DNA from 4 places in the Pantoea allii genome. Region 3 is predicted to be linked to each of the others. Evidence: predicted binding sites of a transcription regulator. Region 3 holds the regulator's gene; each other region holds the start of a gene.
What was found. The regulator Fur, encoded in region 3, represses iron uptake genes when iron is present. The targets are predictions, from matches to a motif close to ATAATAATGAGAACNACTATCAA.
Positions count from the first base shown of each region.

Region 1: a site for Fur is predicted at 4,907-4,929, ahead of exbB (tol-pal system-associated acyl-CoA thioesterase). Genes of this name have one in related genera too.
Region 2: a site for Fur is predicted at 4,671-4,693, ahead of feoA (ferrous iron transporter A). Genes of this name have one in related genera too.
Region 4: a site for Fur is predicted at 1,996-2,018, ahead of efeU (iron uptake transporter permease EfeU). Genes of this name have one in related genera too.

Region 1 covers NZ_CP125958.1:805,291-812,736, reverse strand. Annotated here, with positions in the region: gene QNH99_RS04015 (fimbria/pilus outer membrane usher protein) at 1-1,059, shown strand, start outside; gene QNH99_RS04010 (spore coat U domain-containing protein) at 1,056-2,030, shown strand; gene QNH99_RS04005 (MFS transporter) at 2,027-3,349, opposite strand; gene exbD (TonB system transport protein ExbD) at 3,670-4,092, opposite strand; gene exbB (tol-pal system-associated acyl-CoA thioesterase) at 4,098-4,823, opposite strand; gene QNH99_RS03990 (PTS transporter subunit EIIC) at 5,731-7,233, shown strand; gene malI (Mal regulon transcriptional regulator MalI) at 7,300-7,446, shown strand, end outside.
Region 2 covers NZ_CP125958.1:4,210,114-4,217,559, forward strand. Annotated here, with positions in the region: gene QNH99_RS19790 (oligosaccharide flippase family protein) at 1-214, opposite strand, end outside; gene QNH99_RS19795 (glycosyltransferase family 2 protein) at 211-1,209, opposite strand; gene feoB (Fe(2+) transporter permease subunit FeoB) at 2,089-4,410, opposite strand; gene feoA (ferrous iron transporter A) at 4,410-4,634, opposite strand; gene cspA (transcription antiterminator/RNA stability regulator CspE) at 5,061-5,273, shown strand; gene QNH99_RS19815 (methyl-accepting chemotaxis protein) at 5,839-7,446, shown strand, end outside.
Region 3 covers NZ_CP125958.1:3,333,369-3,340,814, reverse strand. Annotated here, with positions in the region: gene nagE (N-acetylglucosamine-specific PTS transporter subunit IIBC) at 1-2,016, shown strand, start outside; gene glnS (glutamine--tRNA ligase) at 2,168-3,835, shown strand; gene QNH99_RS15805 (hypothetical protein) at 4,068-4,463, shown strand; gene fur (ferric iron uptake transcriptional regulator) at 4,524-4,967, opposite strand; gene fldA (flavodoxin FldA) at 5,302-5,832, opposite strand; gene ybfE (LexA regulated protein) at 5,964-6,239, opposite strand; gene ybfF (esterase) at 6,406-7,170, opposite strand; gene seqA (replication initiation negative regulator SeqA) at 7,423-7,446, shown strand, end outside.
Region 4 covers NZ_CP125958.1:2,043,781-2,051,226, forward strand. Annotated here, with positions in the region: gene putP (sodium/proline symporter PutP) at 393-1,877, shown strand; gene efeU (iron uptake transporter permease EfeU) at 2,070-2,897, shown strand; gene efeO (iron uptake system protein EfeO) at 2,947-4,068, shown strand; gene efeB (iron uptake transporter deferrochelatase/peroxidase subunit) at 4,071-5,357, shown strand; gene phoH (phosphate starvation-inducible protein PhoH) at 5,935-6,723, shown strand; gene QNH99_RS09705 (acyl-CoA dehydrogenase family protein) at 6,791-7,446, opposite strand, start outside.

The DNA.
Region 1 (7,446 bases), 2.0 Mb from region 3:
CAGTACAGCGCCAGCATATCGCTCAATCGTTATGGCAGTCTGGGCGCAGCTTATATCGATATCTCCAGCGGCGATAACCAGCGTACCAGCCTGTGGAACCTGTCGTGGAGTAAAAATCTGTGGGGCAATGCCAGCCTGTACATTTCCGCCAGCCGTGACAGGCAACAGGGCGAATGGAGCGGTGCCGTCTCGCTGGTGATCCCGTTTGGTGAAAACAGTAATGCCTCCCTGAGCCTTGAGCGCGATCAGCAAGGCCAAAATAATCAGCGGGCCTATTTGTCCCGCGCCATGCCCAGCGATGGGGGCTTTGCCTGGGATGCATCCTGGGCGAATCAGGGCGGCAACAGCGGCGATTATCGTCAGGGCAGCCTGCGCTACCGCAACAATAAGATCGATACCTCCGCTGGCTTTTATGGGGATGATGACAACACGACGCAGTGGGCAGATTTATCCGGCTCGTTGGTGTTGATGGATAATCAGGTGTTTGCCGCCAACACTATTAACGATGCGTTTGTGGTGGTCAAAACTAATTACCCGGACGTGAATGTCCGCTATGAAAATCAGTCGATGGGACGCACCGACAGCAAGGGCTACCTGCTGGTGCCGTCAATCAGCAGCTACTACGCAGCCAAATACGACATTGATACGCTCGATCTGCCTGCCGATATGACCACGCCCAAAGTGGAGCAGCGTTTTGCCGTGAAGCGTCAGAGTGGATTTTTACTGGATTTTCCGGTTGAACGTTTACGCGCCGCCAGCGTGATTCTGTTTGACGGCAATAACCAGCCGCTGCCGGTATCCAGCCAGGTGATCCGTCCGGGACAGGCAACCGGCTACGTTGGCTGGGACGGCATCGCCTGGCTGGACGACCTCAGCGAGCACAACCCTATCAAGGTCATCGCCCCCGATGGCCGAACCTGTGAAACCGATCTGACACTGCCTGGCGGTCAACCGCAGGCATTAAAAACCTACGGGCCGCTGACCTGCCCCCTACCGCCGCTGCCCAAAGGTGCACCGGTGCCCAATCCTGATAACGCTACCGCCGGAATGACGCCATGAAAAACCTGATGCTACTCCTTTGCCTGCTGTTGTTGCCCTCGCTGGGTTATGCAGCCTGTGCCCTGCCTGCCTCCAGCGCCAGCTTTGGCACAGAAACGACCTTTGTTGCAAATACCAGCGTCAGTTCCACCTCCACCAACGCTAACGTCAACTGCGGATCGGGCACGGCCCTGACCCTGCTGGGTAATAACCAGATTACGTTTCAGTTGACCAGCGCCAGCAACACCAACGGCACGCGCGGTACGCTCAAACGAAGCGGCGATACCGGCAGCGACAATATTCCGGTACGGCTGTGTACCGACAGCGCCTGCGCCAATGAACTCACGATTGGCGGGTCGGCTTTTGTCTATAGCTCGGCGACGTTGATTAATCTGGCGGGGTTACTGGGCAGCCTGAACTTTGCGATTCCCGTCTATTTACGCACCGTCGCCGGGCAAACCGTGGCGGCGGGCAGCTATACGCTGACGCTGAACATGGCCGTCACCTATAACGTTTGCACCAGCCTTTCCGCCCTGGGCGCTTGCCTGACCCCGCAGACCGGCAACGGGGTCATTCCCATTACCGTGACGGTTGTCCTGACTAACGACTGCACCGCGATTACCGCACCGAATATCAGCTTTGGGAGTGCACCGCTGGTCGCCAGTTTTGGGGCGGTTTCGCAAACCATCAATGTATTATGCAGTAAAGGCAGTACCTACACGGTGGGCTTAAGCAATGGCAACAACACGTCAGGCAGCGTGCGCAATATGGCGAGCGGCACGAACCTTCTGAGTTACGAAATCTACAAAGGAACCAGTAGCGATCGTTGGGGACCGAGCGGGACAGAACGCGTTGGCAGTGCGGCGGCGAATACCGTCAGCACCGATGGACTGACGCGCAGCTTTAACTACACTGCGCGCGTCCTCACCACCCAAAACACGCCGCCTGCGGGCAACTACAGCGACAGCGTGGTGGTCGATATTGCCTTTTAAAGTGCGGCGCTGACCGGCGTGCCGCCATGGCGCGCGCGGTACTGTTTGACCATTCGACCAATCAGCAAGGTGCCAATCAGCCCACAAATGGCCGCAAAGGTCAGCCATACGCCCGGCATCGCCTTATCACCCGTGGCGTGAATCAGATAACTCGACACCGCTGGCGTGAAGCCGCCAAACAGCGCGGTTGCCAGGCTGTAGGCCATGGAGAAACCGGCGGCGCGCACTTCTGCCGGCATAATTTCCGCCAGATAAACCACCATGGCACCGTTGTAGCTGGCGTACAGGAAGGAGAGCCATAATTCCGCCTCCAGCAGATGGGCAAAGCTCGGCGACCCCACCATCCAGTGCAGTACGGGCCAGGCCGTGGCAATCATCAGCACGGTAAACGTCAGCAACAGGGGGCGACGACCGACGCGATCGGACAGCGCGCCCATCACCGGTAGCCAGAACAGGTTGGAAATGCCCACGAACAGCGTCACCATAAACGCCTGCTTGTCGCTCATCATCAACACCGTTTTGCCAAAGGTTGGCGTAAAGGCGGTAATCATATAGAACATCACGGTCGTGGTGACGACCATCAACATGCCCGCCAGTACCAGTGCCCAGTTGCTGGCAACCGAACGCATAATTTCTGTCATCGCCGGGTGATGTTTACGTTGGCTGAAGGCGTCGGTTTCTTCCAGCATACGGCGGATATAGAACAGGAATGGCACGATCAGGCAGCCCACCACAAAGGGAATACGCCAGCCCCACTCGGTCACTTCATCATGGGAAAGCAGATGGTTCAGCGCCAGACCCAGCAGCGCAGCAAAAATCACGGCGATCTGCTGACTGCCCGATTGCCAGCTCACAAAGAACCCTTTGCGTCCTTTTGGGGCCACTTCGGCCAGATACACGGACACACCGCCTAACTCCACGCCGGCTGAAAAGCCCTGCAGCAGACGACCCAGCAGAATCAGGACCGGTGCCGCCGCGCCAAGCGTGGCATAACCCGGTACCAGCGCAATGGTGAGCGTACCCACTGCCATCAGGCCGAGCGTTAACAGCAACCCTTTGCGACGACCATGGTGGTCAATGTAAGCCCCCAGAATAATCGCCCCCAGCGGGCGCATCAGGAAACCTGCGCCGAAGGTCATCAACGTCAGCATTAATGAAGAGAAGGGATCGTCACCGGGGAAGAAGGTTTTGGCTATCGCGGTCGCGTAATAGCCAAATACCATGAAGTCGTACATTTCAAGGAAGTTACCACTGGTAACGTTGAAAATGGTTCTGGCCGCGCTCTTGGGCGGCTTTTGTAAAGTTTCACTATGGCTCATCACGGCTTCCTTGGTTTTTTATCCGTTTTAGCCTGCCAGAAGCCAGATTAATGTGACATTGATCACCATTGCACTTTACAAACTCGTGAGTTTCCGTAACAAGAAATTAACAGAAGAGCTACAGCAGCATATCTGCCTGCGTTGACTGACAAAAGGCTATCGAAGATTCTGCAAAAAAGCAGAGACAAAAAAAGCGCTACAGAGTGAGCGCTTTTTGAGGAGGGCTTAAGATGTGGGGACAGGTAAGCGTATTAACTGCATCTGAGAAGTGAAAAAGGGTCAAGGCTTGCGGCTTAACCGGGTTTACCCCGCCTGATTCATCACTTCTTGACCGTTTCCATTCCCATTAAACCGATTTTTAAATAACCGGCCGTGCGCAGTTCATCCATAACGCTCATCAGCGTTTCATAATCCACAGACTTGTCGGCCTGGAAGAAAATCGTGGTGTCTTTCTTGCCTTGCGTCTGCTGCGTCAGCACGTTAATCAGCGACGCATTATTTACCGCCTCGTTGCCGACATAGAGCTGCTTGTCGGCTTTGATAGAGAGGTAAACCGGTTTTTCCGGGCGCGGCTGAGGCGCACTGGTGGACGCCGGGAGATTCACACGGACATCAACGGTCGCCAGCGGCGCCGCGACCATGAAGATGATGAGTAGCACCAGCATCACGTCAATAAACGGCGTGACGTTGATTTCGTGCATTTCACCATCGGTTTCGGACGGGTCGTTTAATCGCATTGCCATAACGCTTACCCTACACGCAGTTTTTGCGCGGCGGCAGGACGGTTGGCTTCAGGCTGTGCCAGGTTTCCCAGGTCGATATCGCGGCTTTGCAGCAGCATAATTTGCGCAGCAACATCCCCTAACGAGGCTTTGTAGTTGGCGATCATGCGGGCAAACACGTTGTATATCACCACCGCCGGAATCGCGGCCACCAGACCGATCGCGGTCGCCAGTAAGGCTTCAGCGATGCCGGGGGCAACAACGGCTAGATTGGTCGTTTGGGTTTTGGCGATACCAATAAAGCTGTTCATGATGCCCCAGACCGTGCCGAACAAACCGATAAACGGCGCGACGGAACCAATCGTTGCCAGGAAACCATTGCCGCGGCCAGCGTGTCGGCAGAAAGCAGCGACGCGACGTTCGAGCCGGAAAGCGGTACGATCTTTGATTCCGGCCGTGTCTTCAACGCCTGCAGAAAGTTCCAACTCGTTTTGCGCGTCGTTAAGGAGCACCGCACTGTGGCTGGTGGTTTTAAACTGCTGGGCGGCGCGCGCGGCATCATTCAGGTTGCGGGCTTCACCCAATGCCAGCTGTTCACGTTTCAGGCGTCGTTTGGCCGCGCTCAGCTCAGCATACTTACCGAAGAAAATGGCCCAGGTCACAACAGAGGCCAATAACAGACCAATCATGACGACCTTCACCACGATATCAGCATGCTGGTACATGCCCCATACGGAAAGGTCTGCTTGCATTAAATCACTGGCTACCACGCGGCTTCTCCAACTTCATATTCAGGATGCGGAATAAGTGCAGATGATAGCAAAAATCAATCGAATTGATAGTGGTTCTCATTAGTATTTACAATCTACCGCGCCTCCAGGCTATGGAGCCAGCACTGGAAAAAGGACGCTTAGTCTCAGGGCCTGTACGCGCTGGCTTTATTACGCTCGTATTGGGATGGCCTGCATTACGCCTGAGCCGCCAGTGCTTCAGGCGAGCGGTTCACAGGCCCACGGCGCTCTTTTCCATCTCGCCCCATACGTCAGCTTTCACCACAAGGCACTGTGTTTTTAGCACAGGAACGATAGCCCCTGTCCACTTCGCCTTATTGCCGCCGGTTTCATCAAACCCTGTTTCACCTGTCAACGGTCAACGGTCAACGTGAGTGTGCCGGTGCCCGACCTCGCCGCATCGCTCTGCTGGAATACGTGGTAGCAGCTCTGCCATTGATGGTCTGAAGTGGAGGTTCCCTCGTTATAGCCATCCGCGCACACCCAGGCGACATAACGGCCTGCAAGGAAATAACGCAGGGCTTTGGGCTGCGGCGGCGAGTTAATTTTACCAGGCCACCAGGCCCAGACAATATGCTTCGTGCCGCGTTACACACAGATGGCGTGGCTGTCGAGACCACGGGGCTTTTGGCTTTTGGCTGACACCCTGAGCAGAGGTTGCTCAGTTAACCCAGCATTTTTACCGCCTCCAGATGCGCCAAAACGGCTAATAGCGATCAATCTCATAAAATAAGTTTTTCGTTTCGGTGAATGTAAAAATTATGTTGCGGCCAAAATCCCCCTGCAGCAGGATGAGTAGAACGTTCTACTAAAACGTTCTACCTACTATAAAAACGCTAATAACAGCGCAACATTGGGGAAACCTGGCATGAGACTGCTCTCAGGATTTGTTAAGTCGTTATCAAAACTATCAATGATTGGCCGGGCGCTCATGCTGCCCATTTCGTTGCTGCCTGCCGCTGGCTTGCTACTGGCATTTGGTAATAAATTTGAGTTGCCGCTGATGATGAATGCCGGCGGGGTGATTTTCGATAACCTGCCGATGCTGTTTGCTATCGGCTCCGCGGTAGGGCTGGCCTCCGAGTCCGGTATCGCCGCGCTCTCTGCCGCGGTTTCCGTCTTTGTGACCAATATTACCATCGGCACTATGTTGCATATCACGCCGGAAATGGCGGCTCAGGGCGGAAAATATGCCATGGTCGTCGGCATTCCGACGTTGCAGATGGGTGTGTTTGGTGGACTTATCTGCGGTATTCTGGCCGCCTGGTGCTATAACCGCTTCCATACCCTGCAGCTCCCGGAATTTCTCGGTTTCTTTTCCGGTAAGCGTTTTGTCGCCATTGCCACCGCGTTTTTATCCTTCCTGCTTGGCCTGCTGATGCCGTATGTCTGGCAACATATTCAGGCAGGGATTGATGCGCTGTCGGTTATCGTTAACGGTGATAATCAGGCGGCCTCAACCTTTATTTTCGGACTGGTCGAACGCGCCCTGATACCGCTTGGCCTGCACCATATCTGGTATCCTTCGTTTTGGTACTCCTTTGGCGATTACGTGACCAAAAGCGGCCAGGTGATCCATGGCGATCAAACCATCTGGTTCAAGATGCTGGAAGAGGGCGTGAAATCCTTTAGCAGCAACACCTACCAAAATGCGGGCAAGTTTATGCAAGGTGAGTACCCGCTGATGCTGTTCGCGCTGCCCGCCGCCTGTCTGGCGATGTATCACGAAGCCCATACGAAAAACAAAAAGATCGCCTTCGGTATCCTGTTTTCGGCGGCGCTGACCTGCTTTTTAACCGGGATCACCGAGCCGGTAGAATTTACCTTTATCTTTGTCGCGCCCCTGCTGTATGTCTTTAATGCCATCATGGCAGGCCTGGCGTATATGACCATGTACCTGCTGTATGCTCATATCGCGAAGTCCTTTTCGGCCGGAATGATTGACTACATTACCTTTGGCATTGTGCCCTCTCTTAACGGTTATCAGACTCACTATCTCAGTGCCGTTATCGTAGGCGTGCCGATGGCATTGATTTATTATTTCACCTTCCGCTTCGTGATACGCCGGTTTAATGTAAAAACGCCGGGACGAACCGATGTGACGGCCACGACCGATGATAAAACCGATGCAGAGCTGGCAAGCGACATTATGGTTCTGCTGGGCGGCGAGCAGAATATCAGCGCGGTGGGCGCCTGCATTACGCGCCTTCGGCTTGAAGTGGCCAACAGCAATGAGGTCGACCGTGAAGGGCTTAATAACCTTGGCGCGCGCGGCGTGGTTTTTGTCGGCGATAACGGAATACAAATTATTTTTGGTGCCAGAGCGCAGTTTATTGCCCAGACGCTGTCCGGGATGGTGGGCAAATCCTGACCTGCGTTTCTGCAGGCGACGGGCAAAGCGGTATCAGGCGGATGACGTGAATGTCAGGGAGCAGGTTTGAAGAGAGTCAGCATTACTGACGTTGCTAAACATGCCGGTGTTTCGGTTTCGACCGTTTCACTGGTGCTGCGTCAGAAAGGAAAAATATCCGATGCCACCATCAGGAAAGTTCACGCCGCCATTGATGCGCTCGACTATGTGCAA
Region 2 (7,446 bases), 880 kb from region 3:
GGTGATTCTGGGCGATACGCTTCAGCAAAATCACATCGCAGCCCATCATGGCAACCGACTGGATAAACTGAAAGATCAGCATTGAAATCGCGATGACGCCAAAGGTGACAGGCCCCACGTATTTCGCCACGAAGGACGTGACGAACATCAGCCCAAAGACTGCAACCAGTTTCTCAATGATCATCCACAACGAGTTTTGCAGCTTCTGTTTCACGACCGGCCCCTCAACACATTCTGTGCGACGTGGCGCAACCCGGATACCAGCCGCGGCGACAGAAAGAAGAAGGTGAAATACAGGCTCCATGCATTTGGAATGATGCCGGCAGCGCAATAAGCACGATAGTTCTGACGATAGAGATCGATGTACTGTTTAACAAACGCAGCGCTGAACTCCTCACTGTGCAACGCCTTGTAGATATGCGAAGCGGTCACTTTGAGGAATAAAAAGTAGTAAAAGCGTTCCTGTGGCCGCAGCAGCAACATTTTTATCCCGGCAAAAGCACGTACATAGGTAAAGTGTTTTTCTTTAAGCTCGGAACGTGTGGCGGAATTTCTGGACTCGACATAGTGGTAAACCACACGGCGACTAAACACCACCTGCCCGGGGTTCGCGGCGGACAGATAGCCGATCACAAACAGCAGGTCTTCAAAGTTAAAGATATCTTCACGAAAGTGCAATTGCTGCTGTTGCACGATTTCCCGGCGGAAAAATTTGTCACAGATACCGTGCTTCGGCGTGTGATACAACAGTTCACTTATCGCCTTATCGGCAGACATACTGCGCTGAGAATCGGCTTCTGTTACCTCAGAAAGCGGCTTTCCGTCATGAGAAAAGGTACGTGATTCGCCTACAGCCAGAACCACATCATCCTTCATAAGCGTAAGCCAGGTATCAAGAACCGCAGGAGGCAGGAAGTCGTCAGCGTCAACGAAAGAAATAAATGTACCGCGTGCGGCGTCCAGTCCGCAGTTACGCGCCGAAGAAACACCGCCATTGGGCTTATTGATAATCAATACCCCAGGATAATTCTGGTATTTATTCATCAGCTCAAGTGAATTATCGCTGGACCCATCATTCACCAGAATCACCTGGCAGCGCTCAGCCTGAGGCTGCTTAAGAATACTCTCAACACAACGTTCAATAAATGCCGCACCGTTATAAACAGGCACAATAAATGACACTAAAGGGACTTGTTGATCGTTATTCATATAACCTCTGGTGTGACATATTTATTAAAGTGAAATACAAAAGAGAGTGCCAGTTAGTCCCAAAAATTTTTATTTGTACAAATTTTTCGCTACTCTAAATCAGTCGTATGTATGCACATCGTCAATTTTTGTATCAAAATGTTTACCCTGTTTTATCGCGAGTAAAAATTAAATAAAAACAATAAATTAACAGATAAACTAAGAGTATTCTGTAATTTACATCGCCGCTAAAATGGCCTTTAAAAATAAACAGAAAACAGGGGGGAATACTCTACTCAGATGCGGATCGCTTTCGCAATAAGCAGGCTCTGCAAACAGCGTTGAAACGCGAACGCCAGGCAGTATTTATCATCATCACAAGGCGGGAATGCCGCAGTGCAGGCCCATTAATAAGAATATCCTTATAATAAGGATTTCATGGCTGCAAAATACCTTTACCTAAAAACACGCAAAGTCTACTAAAAAGAAATATATAAACCAGAAGAAGCCATTGTGTTTAATTTACGTTTAAGTTTATTGCGTCGAAGTTTATGGATATCTTTCCGTGTTAACGATTCCTGATATTGATATAAGGAATACGCTTTTCTGCATAAGCCGCACAATGATGAAAGCATTTTTCTCGCCACGCGCATCTGGCTCAGTGCCCTGGGTGCCCAAAACCACGCCAGGGAACAATGCGGATTTTACCTCTGTGGTGAATACAGGCTGATTGCCGACACCACCTGGCTTTGCTGGCCGGTAAGCGCTCAGCGTGTTTTTAGTTCACAGCGATATTCGCCCGGCGTTTGCCCGCGCGCATCGCCTCGCGTCATCCTGTCAATAAGGTCAACCGCCAGCGATGCGGGTTCAAGGCATCCGGCGGTATCAAATATAAAGAATCTAGCGGCGATGCCGTTGCCCGGTGCAGGTGTGGCAGCCGCCACATCCCCGCGCCGTTGTCGTGCCAGTAAAAGGCACCGTCTTTACGCGCCCGCTAAACCGTCGCAGCAGAACAAACACCACGCTGTTCACCATCACCACGCTGATAAGACAAAGCGAACTCAACCCCGGATGATGGTGGAAACTGACGCTCTGATAAAACAGCGTGGCAACGGAATACGCCACGTTTAAGCCCCAGAAAAACGAAAAGAGCATCCAGTTTCTTCCTGCCTCGCGGGCAATCGCACCCATAACCGACACGCAAGGGACATAGAGCAGCACAAAGATGAGGTAGCTGTAAGCGGCAAAGCCATTGCCAAACTTCGCACTCATCACGCCCATCTGGCTGGCGCTGATCTCGCTGTCTCCTTTGCTGGCTTCAATGGGGTTTGCCAGCGCGGTGAGGCTAAATGCCGCTTTCAGGCTGTCGCCGGTTGCGGTCAGCGCATCACCCAGTTCGCCCAGCAGATCAAAGTGCTGCGGGTCGAAGTCACCGCTTTGCACATCTTCACCGACATAGAGACTGTTCAGGGTTCCGACCACCACTTCCTTTGCCATAATGCCGGTGACCAGCCCCACGGTAGCCTGCCAGTTGTCCGGGGTGACACCGATTGGCCGCAGCGCAGGCGTCACGATCTTGCTGGCAGAAGCCAACGCAGACGCGTTGATATTGTCCACCGTCGAGCCGTTAAACGAAAAGCTGCTCAGCAGCCCGATAACCATGCTGACCAGAATAATGACCCGCCCGGCCCGTATGATAAACATTTTCAGCCGCTGCCAGGTCTGGATCAGCAGGCTTTTCAGATGAGGCCGGTGGTAGACGGGCAGCTCCATAATAAACGGAGAAGCCTCGCCGCGTAGCAGCGTGTTTTTCAGGATGAGCCCGGTGACAATGGCAACAACAATGCCCAGTACATACAGGGAAAAGACCAGGCTGGCGCTGTAAGCCCCAAAGAACGTCGCCGCGAACACGGCGAAAATCGCCAGGCGAGCGCCGCAGGACATAAAGGGCGCAATCAGCACGGTGAGTAAGCGCTCACGGGGTGTATCCAGGGTGCGGGCGCCCATCACAGAGGGGACATTGCAGCCAAAGCCGACGATTAAGGGAACAAAGGATTTACCGGGTAAGCCCAGCGACTGCATCAGGCGATCGATAACAAACGCCGCACGCGCCATATAACCGGAGTCCTCCAGAAACGACAGGAACAGATACATCAGCCCTATCTGAGGCAGAATCGGCAGCACCGTATTGATGCCAGCACCGATTCCCTGCGCCAGAAACACGGTCAGCCAGTCGGGAAAATGAAAGGTATAGCCGAGCCATTGCGTTCCATGGATAAACAGCGCCACCGAGCCGCCGTCAAATATCGGTTGTAGTGCGGCACCGATATTAATCGACAGTACGAACATCAGGTACATCACGCCCAGGAAAACCGGCACACCTGACCATCGGTTGAGCACGATGTTGTCCAGCCTTTCGGTCAGTGCGCCGGGCATTGACTGCTGAATATTACTGACGGCGGCACAGAGGGCGCTGATAGCCTGATAACGGCAATCGGCGATGACCATTGCTGGATCACCACCGGCTTCCTGGGCAATCTCGGCCAAATGTGGCACGACTGCGGGACAAACCTGGCGGCTGTTGATATCGCCTTCCAGCAGCTGTAACGCCAGCCAGCGCTGTTTTTGCACATGGATATCATCAGGCATCATGGCGCGCAGACGTAAAATCGCTGCCTCAATAGCGGGCGGATAAACCACCGGCAGTGGCGCTATCGCTTTGTGCCAGCCATCAATGGCGGCTTTGAGATGAGCGAGTCCTTCGGCACGCGTGGACGTCAGCGTAACGACCGGGCAGCCCAGCCGGGCTGAGAGCGCGGCGACATCGATGTGGATATGTCTGCTGGCCGCAATATCCTGCATATTCAGCGCCACAATGCAGGGAACACCCAGCTCCAGCAGTTGAAACGTCAGGAAAAGATGGCTCTCCAGGTTCGAGCTGTCGACCACATTCACAATCAGGTCGGCACGATCGTCGAACAGGTAGCGACAGGCAATGCTCTCATCAATAGAGCCATCCGCCGACAGCGTGGTGAGCGAACGGGTGCCGGGCAGATCAACCAGCCGCACATCCGCCGTTGCCGTAAAAAACTGCCCTTCTTTACGTTCGACAGTGACGCCAGCCCAGTTCCCTACTCGCTGCCGCGCGCCGGTAAGCTGGTTAAACAAGGTGGTTTTGCCCGTATTGGGATTACCAATCAGGCCAAGGGTCAAGGTTTTCATCAGTCTATTTCTTCAAGCATCACGGCAGCCAGATCCCGCTGCCTTACCGCAAGGTTGACGCGGCGCGTACGGATTTGCACCGGATCGCCCAACGGCGCTACGCGAACCACCTCAATCAACGTGCCGGGCAGCATTCCCATGGTTAGCAGCTTTTGCCGCCAGGCGGGATGAATGGAATGTTGGTATCCCCCAATACGATAGGTCGTGCGTGGTTTTATTTGCATAGCCTTATTCGATCCAGTAACAACAGAACGCAAATTATACAAATGATAACTATTCTTGTTTCTTGATCTGGATGGGGAGAAACGCAAGGAAACGCAGAAAGGGTTGTAACGACTTACCGCAAGGCGAAAACCCCAGACCGGCGGCGGCCGGGATAAACAGCTGTCCGGGGTTTCGAACCGGCTGTCTGGCCTTTATGACTTAAATAAAATTAAACCTTGCTTAATAAGTTCAACCGCTATAGTGTAGCGACATCGGTTTGGAATACAGACCTTATGAAAGCAGTTTTAGTAAAGCAGTCCTCAGTTCAAGCGTCATTCCCAGATGCCCTTCTTCATGAGCCTCCTCCTAAGTGCCCAATAAGTAAAATCTGCAAAACAGGCCATCTTCGTCACCTTGTGTGGCTCAAAAATGAAAAGGACACCTCTATGTCGACTAAAATGACTGGTTTAGTAAAATGGTTTAACGCTGATAAAGGCTTCGGCTTTATTTCTCCTCAGGACGGAAGCAAAGATGTATTCGTACATTTCTCTGCTATCCAGAGCAGCGATTTTAAAACTTTAGATGAAGGCCAGAAAGTGGAGTTCTCAATCGAGAACGGCCCTAAAGGTCCTTCAGCTGGCAATGTTGTTGCACTGTAACAACTGACGCCCTCACGACCGCTTACGATAGCGATGATGGCAACAGCCTGAGCAGTTAAGTCGTTGTGAAAAAAACCCGCCTTGTGCGGGTTTTTTAATGCCTGTCATAAACTGCATTCGCCCTCGCGGCAGCCTTGCAGAATATTTTTCGCCCTCCACTGCGCCATAAAGTCTGACATCCGCTAACCTCTGCATCGCTTGCACGAATAACGCCAGTGAGAGAAAAGCGCCGACCATCACGTTTTCATTCTTATTATTTCAAAGCGTTATTATATTCACGTGAAAATACAGGCATCTGTTGTGCAAAATAACGACGCATGGGCACAACCCGTGGACCTTTTTATTATTGTCAGATCACAATAATGTATCTGATGGTACATTTTAGCCACGCTGCCTTTTATCATTGAGGCGATGTCCCCCAAGGGCTCGCGAACATCTTCTCTTTTCAGAAAAGCCGCTTTTATTTCTTAGTTACTGTCATAGATCACATTATTTACCGCGTCACTATTAAGCTAATCATTTTAATACCGATAAACCTGTATCACCTTTTACCGGGATTACTGCAATGCTTAAAAACCTTAAAATCACGACGGGTATTGTTGCCGTGTTATTTCTATTTAGTGCGCTATTGACCATTACGGGCTTTCTTTTCTATTCCTCTGTCAGCCAGGCTGGTCGCAATTTTTCGCACACGGAACAACTTACGCTGCAACAACAACAACTCAGCGACAGCGTGCAGACGCTGATCAAGACGCGCGTGACGATCAGTCGCGTGGCGATCCGCTTTCTTAAAAACCAGAAAGATCCCGCATCACTGGCGTCTATTGCCAAACTGCTGGAGGTGGCGAAGCAGTCCGCCGATAAAGCTGATGAGTATTTCCAGGCTTATAAGACTGCACCCGCATTACCGGGTCAGCATGCTGAGGTGACAAAAAATGTTGAGGCGGCTTACACCAAGATGCACGAGACAATGCTCGCCTCAGTAGACTTTCTGAAAAATAATAATTATCAGGGTTACGGGAATCTTGATGCGCAGGAAGCTCAGGATAATCTGGATAAGGCTTATCAGACATGGCGCAGTGCCAACTACCAGTTAATGAAGCAGATCGCCGCTGAAAACGATAGCAACTACAGCAATATGCTGTGGACGTTGCTGATTATCGCGATCATTGCCCTTGTCACCGTTGCCACTGTTTGGGGCGGTCTGAGAACCCTGCTGCTGAAACCGCTGAGCATGGCCACTGATTACATGCGTGCTATCTCTGCCGGTGACCTGACCCAGGAAATCGCCTGTGAGAGTCAAAATGAAACCGGCAGACTGCTTCGCCAGCTTGAAGAGATGCGCAGTGCGCTGGTTGTCACCATCCGCTCTGTGGATGATGCCACGCAGTCCATTTTTACCGGCGCGGCAGAAGTTTCTGCCGGCAGTACCGATCTCTCCTCGCGTACCGAACAACAGGCGGCAGCCCTTGAGGAAACCGCAGCCAGCATGGAGCAGCTCACCTCAACGGTAAAACTGAACGCGGAAAATGCTCAGCAGGCAACCACCATGGCGAAAGATGCCTCCGTAATGGCCTCGCAGGGTGGGCAAATCGTCGCGAAGGTGATTGCCAACATTGAACAGATAAGTGAAAGCTCAAAACAGATCGCCAGTATTATTGGCATTATTGACAGCATCGCCTTCCAGACCAATATCCTGGCGCTTAACGCCGCAGTGGAAGCCGCGCGTGCCGGCGAACAGGGACGAGGTTTTGCTGTGGTGGCCGGTGAAGTGCGTTCTCTGGCCGGTCGCAGCGCCAGTGCGGCCCAGGAAATACGCACGCTGATTGACCAGTCCACGCAGCGCGTAAACAGTGGTTCGACGCACGCCTCAGAAGCAGGCGATGTGATGGGCAGTATTGTGAATTCCGTTAACAGCGTTACGCAGCTCATGGCAGAGATTGCCTCCGCCTCGGCCGAGCAAACGCGCGGCATTGAGCAGGTGAGTAAAGCGGTGTCTGAAATGGATGGCGTCACGCAGCAAAACGCCGCGCTGGTTGAAGAGTCGGCCAGTGCCGCTGCCTCGCTAGAGGATCAGGCAACGCAGTTACGCCAGTCGGTAGCGGTGTTTAACACAGGCAGAACCCCGGCCGCAGGTCAGAATGTGCTGCGTAAGCCATCGCTGAAGAAGCCT
Region 3 (7,446 bases):
GTGGGGCGGGCGCTAATGGTGCCGGTCGCCACTTTGCCTGCTGCAGCAATATTAATGGGGATCGGCTACTGGATAGATCCGGACAGTTGGGGGGCGGGTAATGCCTTTGCCGCACTGCTGATCAAGTCCGGTGGTGCGATTATCGAAAACATGTCGGTCCTGTTCGCGATTGGCGTGGCGTATGGCATGTCAAAAGACAAAGACGGCGCGGCCGCGCTCACTGGCTTTGTCGGCTTCCTGGTGGTCACCACGCTGTGTTCACCTGCTGCTGTGGCGATGATCCAGAAAATACCGGTGGCTCAGGTACCGCCTGCCTTCGGTAAAATCAGTAACCAGTTTGTCGGTATTCTGGTCGGGGTACTGTCGGCGGAAGTGTATAACCGCTTTAGCCATGTTGAACTGCCGAAAGCGTTTTCGTTCTTCAGTGGTCGTCGCCTGGTGCCCATCCTTGTGTCTTTCCTGATGATCTTGGTGGCGTTCATCCTGATGTACATCTGGCCATTAATTTTTAATGGTCTGGTCAATTTTGGTGAGCACATTCAGAAGCTGGGATCGGTGGGCGCGGGGGTTTACGCCTTCTTTAACCGCCTGCTAATTCCGGTTGGCTTACACCATGCGTTGAACTCCGTCTTCTGGTTTGACGTGGCAGGGATTAACGATATTCCTAAGTTCCTCGGTGGCGCTCAGTCGCTGGCGAATGGTACGGCAATACCTGGGATCACCGGTCGTTATCAGGCAGGTTTCTTCCCAATTATGATGTTCGGTTTGCCTGGTGCCGCGCTGGCGATTTACCACTGCGCGCGTCCAGAAAATCGGGTGAAAGTCGGGAGTATTATGCTGGCTGCGGCCTTCGCCGCGTTCTTTACCGGTATTACCGAGCCGCTGGAATTCTCCTTTATGTTCGTTGCACCCGTGCTGTATGTGATTCATGCCGTGCTGACAGGCATTTCCGTGTTTATTGCGGCCAGCATGCATTGGATTGCGGGCTTTGGCTTCAGCGCGGGGCTGGTGGATTTGGTGCTGTCTACCCGGAACCCACTGGCAACCCACTGGTACATGCTGATTCCGCAAGGTCTGGTGTTCTTCGTCATCTATTACGTTGTGTTCCGTTTCACCATCAAAAAATTCAATCTGATGACGCCTGGCCGCGAGCTGGCGGTTGCCGGGGATGAAACCGATGGTTATGACGTGAATGTCGACACCACCGATAATGGCGAAAGTGCGACCGAATCGCTGGCGCGTCGTTATATCGGTGCGGTGGGCGGTTCAGAAAACTTAACCGCTATTGATGCCTGTATTACTCGTTTGCGCCTGAATGTGAAGGATGCCAGCCAGGTCAATGAAGGCGTGGCAAAACGCCTTGGCGCATCAGGTGTAATCCGCCTGAACAAGCAGAGTGTCCAGATTATCGTGGGTACGCAGGCGGAAAGCATTGCCATGGCGATGAAAAAAGTGCTGGTGAAAGGTCCGGTCGCGGCGGCAGCAGCCAGTAGCGCCAGCGCGCCAGCAGCGACCAGCGACGTGAAACCGCAGGCCGTACTGAACAGCGAAAAACGCGTTATCGCGACCTTAGTGGCGCCCGTGAGCGGTGAAGTCGTGTTGTTGGATGCCGTACCGGATGACGCCTTCGCCAGCAAAGCGGTCGGCGACGGTGTAGCGATCAAACCGAGCGATAAGCGCGTCGTTGCCCCGATTGCGGGCACGGTGGTGAAAATCTTCAACACCAACCACGCTTTTTGTCTGGAAAGCGAAAACGGCGTAGAAATCGTGGTGCACATGGGGCTGGATACCGTTGCGCTCGGCGGTCAGGGCTTTACCCGTTTAGTGGAAGAGGGCGCTCAGGTGACGGCAGGCCAGCCGGTACTGGAGATGGATCTTGACTACCTTAATGCGAATGCCCGCTCGATGATCAGTCCGGTGGTGGTCAGTAATATCGAAGACTTCTCGGGTTTGACGCTGTTGACCCAGGGCCAGGTCGTAGCAGGCGAAACGCCGCTGTATGAAATAAAAGGCTAATTCGCTGTATCCACAACAAAAGGCAGGAAGCGATTCCTGCCTTTTTTATTTTAAACGCCCAACAAACGGTTGTTTCTCTGCAACGCTTTGTGGATCATACCCGGATATTACGTGGTATAAACCACCCATTCTACGCGTTGAGGATTTTGAGATGAGTGAGGCTGAAGCCCGCCCAACTAACTTTATTCGTCAGATTATTGACGAGGATCTGGCAAGCGGGAAGCACAGCACTGTGCACACCCGTTTCCCGCCAGAGCCAAATGGTTATCTGCACATCGGTCATGCTAAATCAATCTGCCTGAATTTTGGAATTGCTCAAGATTATCAAGGTGAGTGCAATCTGCGTTTTGACGATACCAATCCGGTTAAAGAGGATATGGAATTTGTTGAATCCATCAAGCGCGACGTGCAGTGGTTGGGTTTTACATGGAGCGGCGACGTTCGTTATTCATCTGACTATTTTGATCAGCTTTACCACTATGCGGTGGAACTGATTGGCAAAGGCCTGGCCTACGTAGATGAACTGACCCCGGAAGAAATCCGTGAATACCGTGGCACCTTAACCGCACCGGGCAAAAACAGCCCTTACCGCGATCGCAGCGTGGAAGAAAACCTCGCCCTGTTTGAAAAGATGCGCAACGGTGAATTTGCAGAAGGCAAAGCCTGTCTGCGTGCAAAGATCGACATGGCCTCAAGTTTTATCGTCATGCGCGATCCGGTGCTGTACCGTATTAAGTTTGCCGAACATCATCAAACCGGCAACAAGTGGTGCATCTACCCGATGTACGACTTTACCCACTGTATTTCCGATGCGCTGGAAGGCATTACGCATTCGCTATGTACGCTGGAATTCCAGGATAACCGCCGCCTGTATGACTGGGTGCTCGATAACATCACGATTCCGGTTCATCCGCGTCAGTACGAATTTTCGCGTCTGAATCTGGAATATGCCGTGATGTCAAAACGCAAACTCACGCAACTGGTCAGTGAAAAGCATGTGGAAGGCTGGGACGATCCGCGTATGTTAACGGTATCCGGCCTGCGTCGCCGTGGTTATACCGCGGCTTCGATTCGTGAATTTTGTCGCCGTATTGGCATCACCAAGCAGGACAACATTGTTGAAATGGCCTCGCTGGAATCCTGTATCCGCGACGATCTCAATGAAAATGCACCACGTGCGATGGCGGTGTTGGAGCCGGTGAAGCTGGTGCTGGAAAACCTGCCTGCGGGTCATAACGAAGTGCTCAGCATGCCTAACCATCCGAACAAACCTGAAATGGGTACACGTGACGTGCCATTCAGCCGTGAGATTTGGATCGATCGGGCCGATTTCCGTGAAGAGGCGAACAAGCAATATAAACGCCTGGTTCTGGGTAAAGAGGTTCGCCTGCGTAATGCCTACGTGATCCGTGCTGAGCGCGTTGCAAAAGATGAAGAGGGCAATATTACCTGCATCTATTGCACCTGTGATGTGGATACGCTGAGTAAAGATCCGGCTGACGGCCGTAAAGTTAAAGGCGTTATCCATTGGGTTTCTGCTGAACATGCGCTGCCTGCAGAGTTTCGTCTCTACGATCGCCTGTTTAGCGTGCCCAATCCCGGTGCGGCAGACGATTTTCTGACCACAATCAATCCGGATTCGCTGGAAATCAAACAAGGTTTTGTTGAGCCCGGCCTGCGTGACGCGGCAGCCAGTGCACCTTACCAGTTCGAGCGTGAAGGCTATTTCTGTGCCGACAGCCTGTATTCCACGCCGGCGCAGTTAGTGTTTAACCGTACCGTCGGTTTACGCGATACCTGGACGAAAATCGGCGAATAACCGACGCGTCATTTTCATTACGGGATAATCAAAAGGGCGACTTATCGCCCTTTTTTGTTATGGATATTTTTTTTAACGCCGACATTTCTTCTGAGCACATCAACAGTCATTAATTTTATTTTTGTGGAACCGCTCTCAGTTTAATTTTTTTAATAAATTTCCAGATGTTAATTCTTTTTTTTCAGGTACGCTAACCCTCTGAAGTCTCAGTTTGCGGGTTTAAAAGGAAAAAATGACGGTTTTCGCACAGGAAGCTAAACACAGCGTTATCGTGTTGCATCAGCTCATTGAACATATTTTTAATCATCGTTATGCCAGTGGCGACAGCTTTCACCTGCTGCTCTCTCACTTTCATCCTGACTTTCGCATGGTCACGCCGCAGGGAAAGCAGCTTAATCTGAATGAAGTTGAAGATCTGTTTCGTCGATTGCAGGGGGCAAGGGAGGGGATGCGCATTGCGACCAGCGAACACGTGATTCTTTCTGAGCATGCCAACGAAGTGACGATTCAGTACCGTGAATTGCAAATGATGAACGGAGAAAACAAAAGCCGTATCTCGCTGGCGATTCTGGATTGCACCACCTCTGTTCCTCGCTGGCGCTATCTGCAGGAAACGCTGGTGGCCTGACATTCAGGCATAAAAAAGCCGATGCAAGCATCGGCTTTTTTACTTCAAAACGGAAAGAGGTTATTTGTCGTGCAGTGTTTCGTCTTCACGGCAGTCGCCCAGTGCACAGTGACCGTACAGGTACAGGCTGTGGTTGGTGAGCTTAATACCGTGACGCGTCGCGATCTCACGCTGACGCGTCTCAATGGATTCATCACTAAACTCAATCACTTTACCGCAATCCAGGCAGATCAAGTGATCGTGATGGTGCTGCTGTGTCAGCTCAAACACCGATTTACCGCCTTCAAAGTTATGGCGGGTTACGATGCCTGCATCATCGAACTGGTTAAGGACACGGTAAACCGTGGCCAGTCCGATCTCTTCGCCCATGTCGAGCAGGCGTTTATACAGATCTTCCGCGCTGACGTGATGGCATGCAGGTTCCTGAAGCACTTCCAGAATTTTAAGTCTGGGCAATGTGACTTTCAGGCCAGCCTTCTTTAATGCGGTATTGTTGTCAGTCATGCGGATATTGTCCTGTTACTTTAGTCACTCTTGTGGCACGTAGCCTGTATGTCGATCGACCGCCATTCTCATTTGCGTCTCATTATAGAACTGATGCGCTGAAATGAAAACCGATGCTCCTGCGGTGCGCCAGCGGCGATGTTCGCTGCACATGGCATGGAGAGCGGATGCTGGCATTTCGCGTTTTGTCATCTCAGTTCCAGGGAAATAAGCAGATGATCGATGCGGGTATTCTACAGATTAAATGGGGAAAGTTACAAAAATGTAGCTATTATTTTTATAGGAAAAGACATTCGCCCAGTGTGAACCTGCGTCCACACTGAGCTCAGCGCGATCAGGCTTCAATAATTTCTTTCAGCTGCAGCTCATCAAAAATCTGCTTCACCCATTTCTCAACGCGTTCGTTGGTCAGCTCTGGCTGACGATCTTCGTCAATGGCCAGGCCAAGGAAATGGTTATCGTCTGCCAGACCTTTTGAGGCTTCGAAATGGTAGCCCTCGGTCGGCCAGTGACCCACGATGATGGCACCGTTAGGTTCGATAATGTCACGAATGGTGCCCATGGCGTCACAGAAGTATTCTGCGTAGTCTTCCTGATCGCCACAGCCAAACAGCGCAACCAGCTTACCGTTGAAGTCGATCTCTTCCAGAGTAGGGAAGAAGTCATCCCAGTCGCACTGTGCTTCGCCATAGTACCAGGTGGGAATGCCCAGCAGCAGGATGTCAAAGGCTTCTAAGTCTTCTTTAGTGCTTTTCGCGATGTCGTGAACTTCTGCAACGTCTTTACCCAGTTGTTTCTGGATCATTTTTGCAATGTTTTCGGTGTTACCGGTATCGCTGCCAAAGAAGATGCCTACGATTGCCATGGGTAAAATAACCTCTTAAATCCTGATGATAGAATGAATGCCGAAGCCTATTCAGCAAATAATAGCAGACCGGGCAAACGGGCGGAACGTGTAAAGCCGCGACATTTGTTTCTGTGTGCGGTTTACGCGCATTAGTCCAGTTTGAGCTGTGCCAACAGCATTTGTTCAATTAATTCGCTGCGGCTGAGATTACGCTGTTCAGCCAGCATGTTCAGCGCTTCCACCGCGTCGCTGTTCATTTTGAGTTCGACACGGCGAAGCCCGCGCCCTTTGTCACGTTTCAGTTGATTGCGTTTGTTGATACGCAGTTGTTCATCGCGCGTGAGCGGACTGGTTTTGGGGCGACCAGGGCGACGCTCGTTAGCGAACAGATCGAGCGTGGTGCGGTCAGTGTGTTCTTTTGCCATGACTTAATACAACTGAATGGGCGCGAACGAGGCGTTTCCGCTGCGCAGATTAAATTATTGACTCTTCCCGCGGGTAAGTTGCCCCACGGCAAAAATTTAGCGCGCCATCATACTCCAGGCTAACCACGGACGCCAATCTTAAACTTTTACAGCCAGTTAAGCCGTTTTAAAGTGCAAAAAAGCGTCGAATACTGCGTAAAACCGCATCCGGTTTTTCAGCGTGCACCCAGTGCCCGGCACCGCCGATAACATGCGCATGGGCGGAGGGAAACTGCCGGAGTATCGCATCACGGTACTGGTTATCCAGATAGGGCGAATCGCCACCGCGAATAAACAGCGCAGGATGGGGCCAGGCCGGCACGTCTTGCCAGCCGGCGATCAACGCATAGTTGTCCCACAATACTGGCACATTAAAACGCCATTCGCCGTTGCTGAAGGATTTCAGGATGAACTGAATCACGCCGTCTTCATGGATGTGCGTACGCATGACCTCTGCGGCTTCACTGCGCAGGGTGACGCCCGCCGCCGTGACCGCACGGATAGCGGCAAAGATCTCATCGTGCCGACGTGTCTGGTAGTCAACCGGGGCGATATCGATCATCACCATCTGTTCTATGCGCTCCGGTGCCAGTGCGCTCATCGTCATGGCAATTTTACCGCCCATGGAGTGACCGATGACTGATACCTGAGCGATCCCCTGCGCATCCAGTGTGTCCAGCATATCCTGCGCCATGACAGTGTAGTTCATCTCGTCAGCGCGCGGCGATAACCCATGATTACGCACATCAACCTGAATCAAGGGGCGATCGTCTTTAAGCCCACGGGCCAGTATGCCAAGGTTATCGAGACTGCCAAACAGACCGTGAATAAGCAGGACAGGCGTGGAATCAGCAGGAGATTGTTCAGTTTGCAGACGGGCATTCAAAATCATAGCAAAGTTCTTAAGTGTGAGACCTGAGCTTAGGTTATCATGGTTTCACCTTTTCAGGCGCGCTGCTTCCAGCGGCATTAGGACATATTCTGACTTTTGCCCATAAACCGTTTGAATGCTATCAGCCTGTCTGAATTTAACTTTATAATCTTCATGTTAGAACCTGCCCCCTTTCTGAAATGCCTGCGAGCACGTCGGGATTTTCAGAAAATCGCTGGTTCTGTCGTGAGCAAAAAAACCGTACGGAATAAGATGAAAACGATCGAAGTTGACGAA
Region 4 (7,446 bases), 1.3 Mb from region 3:
ACCCATGTTGCAACTTTGTGCAACCGTGTTAAATGTGACCTCAGTTGCACACTTTGAAACCCCTTTCATTATTAACATTTAAAAGCGGCACAAATCTTGCTGCAAGAAACTCGCCAATGTTGCAACCCCATTCAAGATAAAGGCTGAAAGGGATGCAAAGGTGCAACTTAACTGTGAGCGGGCGCAACCTGTGAACATTTAAAAAGGCTTGGGAGGTGAAACCAATGTGACGGATGTGTTAAATGCATTGTGTGCGCCGTGCCTTTACGGCAGGATACCGCGCCTTAAGGGAAATCGCTTTCTCTTGATGCGGTACTACCCTGACGCCGTCACGTTCCGATGGTTCAGGAAAAAGATTTCTCTTAAGAGATCGGATAATAACGGAGAAACAAATGACAGTAAGTACGCCAATGTTGGTGACCTTTTTAATTTATATCCTCGGGATGGTGCTCATCGGTTTTATCGCCTGGCGCTCAACCAAAAACTTCGACGACTATATATTGGGTGGCCGCAGTCTGGGCAGTGTCGTAACCGCGCTGTCAGCCGGTGCCTCTGATATGAGTGGATGGTTGTTGATGGGATTGCCCGGTGCCATTTTTCTTTCCGGTATCTCTGAAAGCTGGATCGCTATTGGCCTGATTATCGGGGCATGGTTTAACTGGAAAATCGTGGCGGGGCGGTTACGTGTCCAGACAGAGCACCATGATAACGCCCTGACGCTGCCAGACTTCTTTACCAGCCGCTTTGAAGATCGCAGCAAAATTTTGCGGGTGATTTCTGCGGTGGTGATCCTGGTGTTTTTCACCATCTACTGCGCGTCAGGTGTGGTTGCGGGCGCTCGCCTGTTTGAAAGTACCTTCGGGATGGATTACGCCACGGCTTTGTGGGCCGGTGCGGCCGCCACGATTCTCTATACGCTGGTGGGCGGATTCCTGGCCGTGAGTTGGACGGATACGGTCCAGGCCAGCCTGATGATTTTCGCGCTGATTCTGACGCCTGTTTTCGTGGTGATTGCCGTGGGTGGCTGGAGCGATTCCGTGGCGGTTATTCAGGCCAAAGGCGCTGAAAACCTGGATATGTTTAAAGGGCTGAATGTGGTTGCCGTGCTGTCGTTATTGGGCTGGGGCCTGGGCTATTTTGGTCAGCCCCATATTCTGGCGCGTTTTATGGCGGCGGACTCACATCGATCTATTCGCACCGCGCGCCGTATCGGTATGACCTGGATGATTCTCTGTCTGGCAGGTGCGGTAGCCGTCGGTTTCTTCGGTATCGCCTATTTCCAGAACAACCCTTCTCAGGCCGCAGGCGTTTCGCAGAATGGCGAACGTGTGTTTATTGAGCTGGCGCGCATCCTGTTTAATCCCTGGATTGCGGGCATCTTACTTTCCGCGATTCTGGCGGCGGTCATGTCCACGCTCAGCTGTCAGCTGCTGGTCTGTTCCAGTGCGCTGACGGAAGATCTCTACAAAGGCTTTTTACGCAAAAATGCGAGTCAGAAAGAGCTGGTATGGGTCGGCCGTCTGATGGTGCTGTTGGTGGCATTAATTGCTATCGCACTGGCGTCTAACCCGGAGAACCGGGTTTTAGGCCTGGTCAGCTATGCATGGGCCGGATTTGGCGCGGCATTCGGGCCGGTGGTCCTGTTTGGTGTATGCTGGAAACGCATGAACCGCAACGGTGCGCTGGCGGGCATGATTGTGGGGGCGGTAACGGTGCTGGTGTGGAAACAGTATGGCTGGCTGGGACTGTATGAAATCATTCCGGGCTTTATCTTTGCGAGTATCGCCATCGTGATCTTTAGCCTGGCGAGTCGTGAACCCTCAGCGCAGGCCGTCGAACGCTTTGAGGCTGCCGAGGCTGAATTCCTGACCAAATAAATCGCGTTATGCGTTGAAAAAGCCTGCCTTATTGAGGGCGGGCTTTTTTTTGCCTGCCATTTGGCACAGACAGTTACGAAATTATTTCACCAAGGAACTTGTTTTTTTCTGAGTGGTAATGATAATCGGTATCGTTCGTTTTTACGTAAATTTACGTCTTATTGACGCTGCTTAACATTTAAGAGGTTGGCGATGTTTGTTCCTTTTCTCATCATGCTGCGTGAAGGTCTGGAGGCGGCACTTATTGTCAGCCTCATCGCCAGCTACCTGAAACGGACGCAGCGCACACAATGGTTTCCGGCCATGTGGGCGGGCGTGTTTATTGCCGCCGCGCTTTGCCTGGCGTTGGGCATCTTTATTAACCAGACCACGGGCGAGTTTCCTCAGAAACAGCAAGAGCTGTTTGAAGGTATCGTGGCGGTGGTTGCGGTCGTCATCCTGACCTCTATGGTGTTCTGGATGCGCCGGGTAGCGCGCAATATCAAACGGGAACTTGAGCAGGCGGTTGATCAGGCCTTACAGAAATCCGCCGGGGGCGGTCTGGCGCTGGTCCTGATGGTCTTCCTGGCCGTGGCGCGAGAAGGGCTGGAATCGGTGTTCTTTTTGCTGGCCGCCTTCACGCAGGATGTGGGTTACGCACCGCCGCTAGGTGCTCTGCTTGGGTTAGCCACTGCCGTGTTGCTGGGCATGGCGATCTACTGGGGCGGCGTGCGCCTCAACATGGCGCACTTTTTCCGTTGGACCAGTATTTTCATTCTGTTCGTTGCTGCAGGGCTGGCGGCAGGCGCTATCCGCGCCTTTCATGAGGCTGGTCTGTGGAACCATTTTCAGCAGGTGGCGTTCGATATGAGTAATACCTTATCGACGCACTCGCTGTTTGGCACGCTGCTGGAGGGCATTCTGGGCTATCAGGAAGCCCCCAGCATCAGTGAGGTGGCCGTCTGGCTGCTTTATTTGATTCCCGCGTTATTACTGTTTGTTATGCCTGCACGCGCTGAAACCTCAGCCGCTGCGCGCTAACGCGTTTACCTGGCGCGTTCGCCGCGCCTCTGACTTTATAGGGAAAAATATGATGATGCGTTTTCGCCGTAATGCGGTGCTGGCTTCGCTGCTGGCGGTTTCCGGTTCTACGCTGGCCGCCGCGATCCCACAGGTTAGCGTGAGTGTCACTGACAAGCAGTGCGAGCCTATGTCGCTGATGGTTCAGGCGGGTAAGACTCAGTTTTTAATCAAAAATAACAGTCAAAAAGCGCTGGAATGGGAAATCCTCAAAGGTGTGATGGTGGTTGAGGAGCGCGAAAATATTGCACCGGGTTTCAGTCAAAAACTGACCGCCAATCTCGAAGCTGGTGAATATGAAATGACCTGTGGCCTGCTGACCAACCCGAAAGGTAAGTTGATTGTGCAGGGCAGCGGCGGCAAAAGTGCGCAGAAAGGGAAGACCGAACTGATGCAACTGGCCGGCCCGATCAACGCTTATAAAGCCTATGTGACTGATGAAGTGAATCAGTTGGTGACGGGCACCCAGGCCTTTACTGACGCGGTGAAAGCCGGGGATGTAGAAAAAGCCAAAGCGCTGTTTGCGCCGACGCGCCAGCACTATGAACGTATAGAACCCATCGCTGAGCTGTTCTCCGATCTGGATGGTCGCATCGACGCCCGTGAAGATGATTATGAGAAAAAAGCGCAAGATCCGAAATTCACCGGTTTCCACCGTCTGGAAAAAGCCCTGTTTGCTGATAACAGCACCAAAGATATGGCGGGCTATGCCGAACAGTTGAACAACGATGTGCACGATCTGCAAAAACGCGTCAGCGAGCTGGCCTTCCCACCGGCAAAAGTGGTCGGTGGCGCGGCGGGGCTTATCGAAGAAGTGGCCTCCAGCAAAATCTCTGGAGAGGAAGATCGGTACAGCCGCACCGACTTGTGGGATTTCCGGGCTAACGTCGATGGCGCGCAAAAAATTGTCGAGCTGTTGCGTCCTGTTCTGAAGCAGGCGAATCCCCAGCTTCTGGCGAAAGTGGATGCGAATTTCGCTAAAGTTGACGCGATCCTGGATAAATACCGCAGCGGTCAGGGGTATGAATCTTACGAAAAACTGACGCCTGCCGACCGCACCGCGTTGAAGGGCCCGATCACCGCCCTGGCTGAAGATCTTTCCCTGCTGCGTGGCACCTTAGGCCTGGATTAATCATGGATAAGGATCAGGAGTTGACCCAGCCATCGCGTCGCCGTCTCTTGAAAGGCCTGGGGATGCTCGGTGGCGCGGCGGCCGTCAGTGCCGGATGCCCGTTTCATGCCGGGGCCGCCGAGAATCCCGACAGCTTTTCGCCGGGCACAGTGACGCCGAACGCGCGCCAGCAGACGCAGCCGTTTTATGGCGTGCACCAGGCTGGCATTACGACGCCGCAGCAGGCGTCGATGATGCTGGTGGCGTTCGATGTGCTGACCAGCGACAAGCAGGAACTGCAGCGTTTGTTCCGGTTGCTGACGCAGCGCATCGCCTTTCTGACCCGGGGCGGCATGGCACCCGCAGTGACCAACCCGCAGTTGCCGCCGCTCGACTCAGGCATTCTCGGGGCAGAGATTGCCCCGGATAATCTGACCATGACTGTTTCGGTCGGCCACTCGCTGTTTGATGCGCGGTTTGGCCTGTCAGCGCTGAAACCGGTGAAACTGCAGACAATGACGCGTTTTCCTAACGACGCGTTGGATGCAAATCAGTGCCACGGCGATCTGCTGCTGCAAATCTGTGCGAACACCCAGGACACGGTGATTCATGCGCTGCGTGATGTGGTCAAACACACGCCCGATCTGTTAGGCATTCGCTGGCGTCGGGAGGGGTTTATTTCCGATCACGCCGCACGCAGCGCAGGCAAAGAAACGCCGATCAATCTGCTGGGCTTCAAAGACGGCACGGCTAACCCGGACACGCATAACACGGCGTTGATGGATAAGCTGCTGTGGGTAACGGAAGAACAGGCCGAACCTGAGTGGGCGCGTCACGGCAGTTATCAGGCCGTAAGGTTGATCCGCTTTCATGTTGAAATGTGGGATCGCACGCCATTAGGTGAGCAACAAACGATTTTCGGCCGAGAGAAACTGAGTGGTGCACCGCTGGGCATGCAGAACGAGCACGACGTGCCGGATTATCGCAAGGACCCTGATGGCGACATTATTGCGCTGGATGCGCATATTCGTCTGGCGAACCCACGCACCGCAGCAACCGAAAGCAGTTTGATGCTGCGCCGTGGATACAGCTATTCAGCGGGTATTTCAGCGTCGGGCCAGTTGGAAATGGGATTGCTGTTTGTTTGTTATCAGCATGATTTAGAATTAGGCTTTCTTACCGTACAAAATCGTCTGAATGGTGAGGCGCTGGAAGAGTATATACGTCCGTTTGGCGGGGGGTACTTTTTTGTATTACCTGGCGTTATCAGTGAAAAACATTATTTAGGCCAGTCCTTACTCGAGAGTTGATTAAATTTTAGTCACGGCATGTTGTGTGTGACAGCACAGGATGCCGTCTCCTCGCCTGGCCGTTTTCCTCTCCAGCCTGTTTTTTAGCGCTCCGTTTTTAACGTTTGTTCACCTGACGACAAATAAACTAACACGCTGTAATACAAGCGTAATTTAATTTAAGTAAGGTCAGTGTTAACGGTCGGTTGAATATTTATTTTTCATTAAAGTGAAAATACTGTTGCAAAATACCAATAAGATGGTTCACTTTACTATGAAAGCGTAATCGGGCGTGTTGATGTCTCACACTGGAGTTCGCGCATGGATAGATGTTTTTACAGCCGTACAGCAGTAAACAATATCGCACTTTCCCGTGAGGACCTTTCTTCCTCAATCGCTTTTACACCTCAACGTGTTTTCTCTCTTCAACCTCATTCCTTTTTTACCGGTAAACGGCAAGGCTGTTTTGCTGCCGGATATCAATCGTCATGGCCTGTCACGGCTCTAAAGGAAGCCAACTGAAACCTCTAAAGCGTTCACGTAATCGCATCGGGCTTGTTGCCTGAGCGGGAAATGAAACCAACTGTAAGGTGCCACTATGGGAAGACAGAAAGCAGTGATCAAAGCGCGTCGAGAAGCAAGACGAGTGCTTCGTAATGACTCCCGCAGTCATCGTCAGCGTGAAGAAGAATCGGTCACTTCGCTGGTGCAAATGGGTGGGTTGGACTCGATTGGCATGGCGCGCGATGTGCGTGACCGGGCACCGATTGAAGCCCGAAATGAAGCTCAGGCGCACTATCTTAACGCCATAGAATCAAAACAGCTTATCTTCGCCACCGGTGAAGCGGGCTGCGGCAAAACCTGGATTAGTGCTGCGAAAGCGGCAGAGGCCCTGATTCATAAGGATATCGACAGGATTATCGTTACGCGCCCGGTGCTGCAGGCGGATGAAGATCTGGGATTCCTTCCCGGGGATATCTCAGAAAAGTTCGCCCCTTATTTCCGCCCGGTTTACGACATTCTGGTTAAACGTCTTGGCGCATCCTTTATGCAATATTGTCTGCGGCCCGAAATCGGCAAAGTCGAAATCGCTCCCTTTGCTTATATGCGTGGTCGTACTTTTGAAAATGCGGTTGTGATTCTGGATGAAGCGCAGAACGTGACAGCTGCGCAGATGAAAATGTTTCTGACCCGCCTTGGCGAAAATGTCACGGTGATTGTTAACGGCGATATAACCCAGTGCGATTTGCCCGCTGGGGTGCCTTCTGGTCTCGCAGACGCGCTGGCGCGTTTCGAAGAGGACGAGATGGTGGGCATTGTCCGTTTCGGCAAAGGGGATTGCGTGCGTTCCGCGCTGTGTCAGCGCACTTTGCATGCTTACAGCTAGCGTTCGATTGAGCCATGTAGCGACCAAAACCCGGCTTCGGCCGGGTTTTTTATATTCGCCCGGCGCGTTATTCGCCGCCACCAATCTGCCAGATAAAGGTCGGATCACGTTGGTTTACCTCCCAGTCACCCACGTTGCGGCTCTTGTAGATCACTGGATTATGCGAACCAATAGTACGGGCATTGCGCCAGTGCCGATCCAGGGCTTTACTGACGCGCGTATCTGATGCGCCAAGGGCGTTAAACAGCTCGCTTGCTGCGCGCGTAATCCAGTCAACGGCCACCACCTGAGCCTTAGCCGCCTCCACTTCGGCCTGCACGTTGGCCGCATGAATCTGTTTTTCGTCCCGTCCCTGAATGTGCGCATCAAAAGCCAGCTGTAGCGCATGCGTTGCCTGCTGCACGGCGGCATCAGTTGCCCACACCCAACTGCTTATCTGCCCCACGACCTGTAAAACCTGCACGTCCTGGCTAACCTGTCGGGCATTACCGTGGCTGTAGATTCGCTTTCTGCTTGCCACGCCCTGTGACACGTCGCGAACAATGGCCCGCCCAATACCGGCCAGCGTCGCCAGTAAAACATGCTGATAGAAGGCGGTTTGATAGCGAAAGCGCTCACTGAAATCATAGACGTGCGCAGGCTCAACCCAGGCCTCGCGAAAGCGGGTCGTACCGCTACCCGTCAGGCGTTGGCCAAATCCGTCCCAGTCATCGTCCCGCGCCA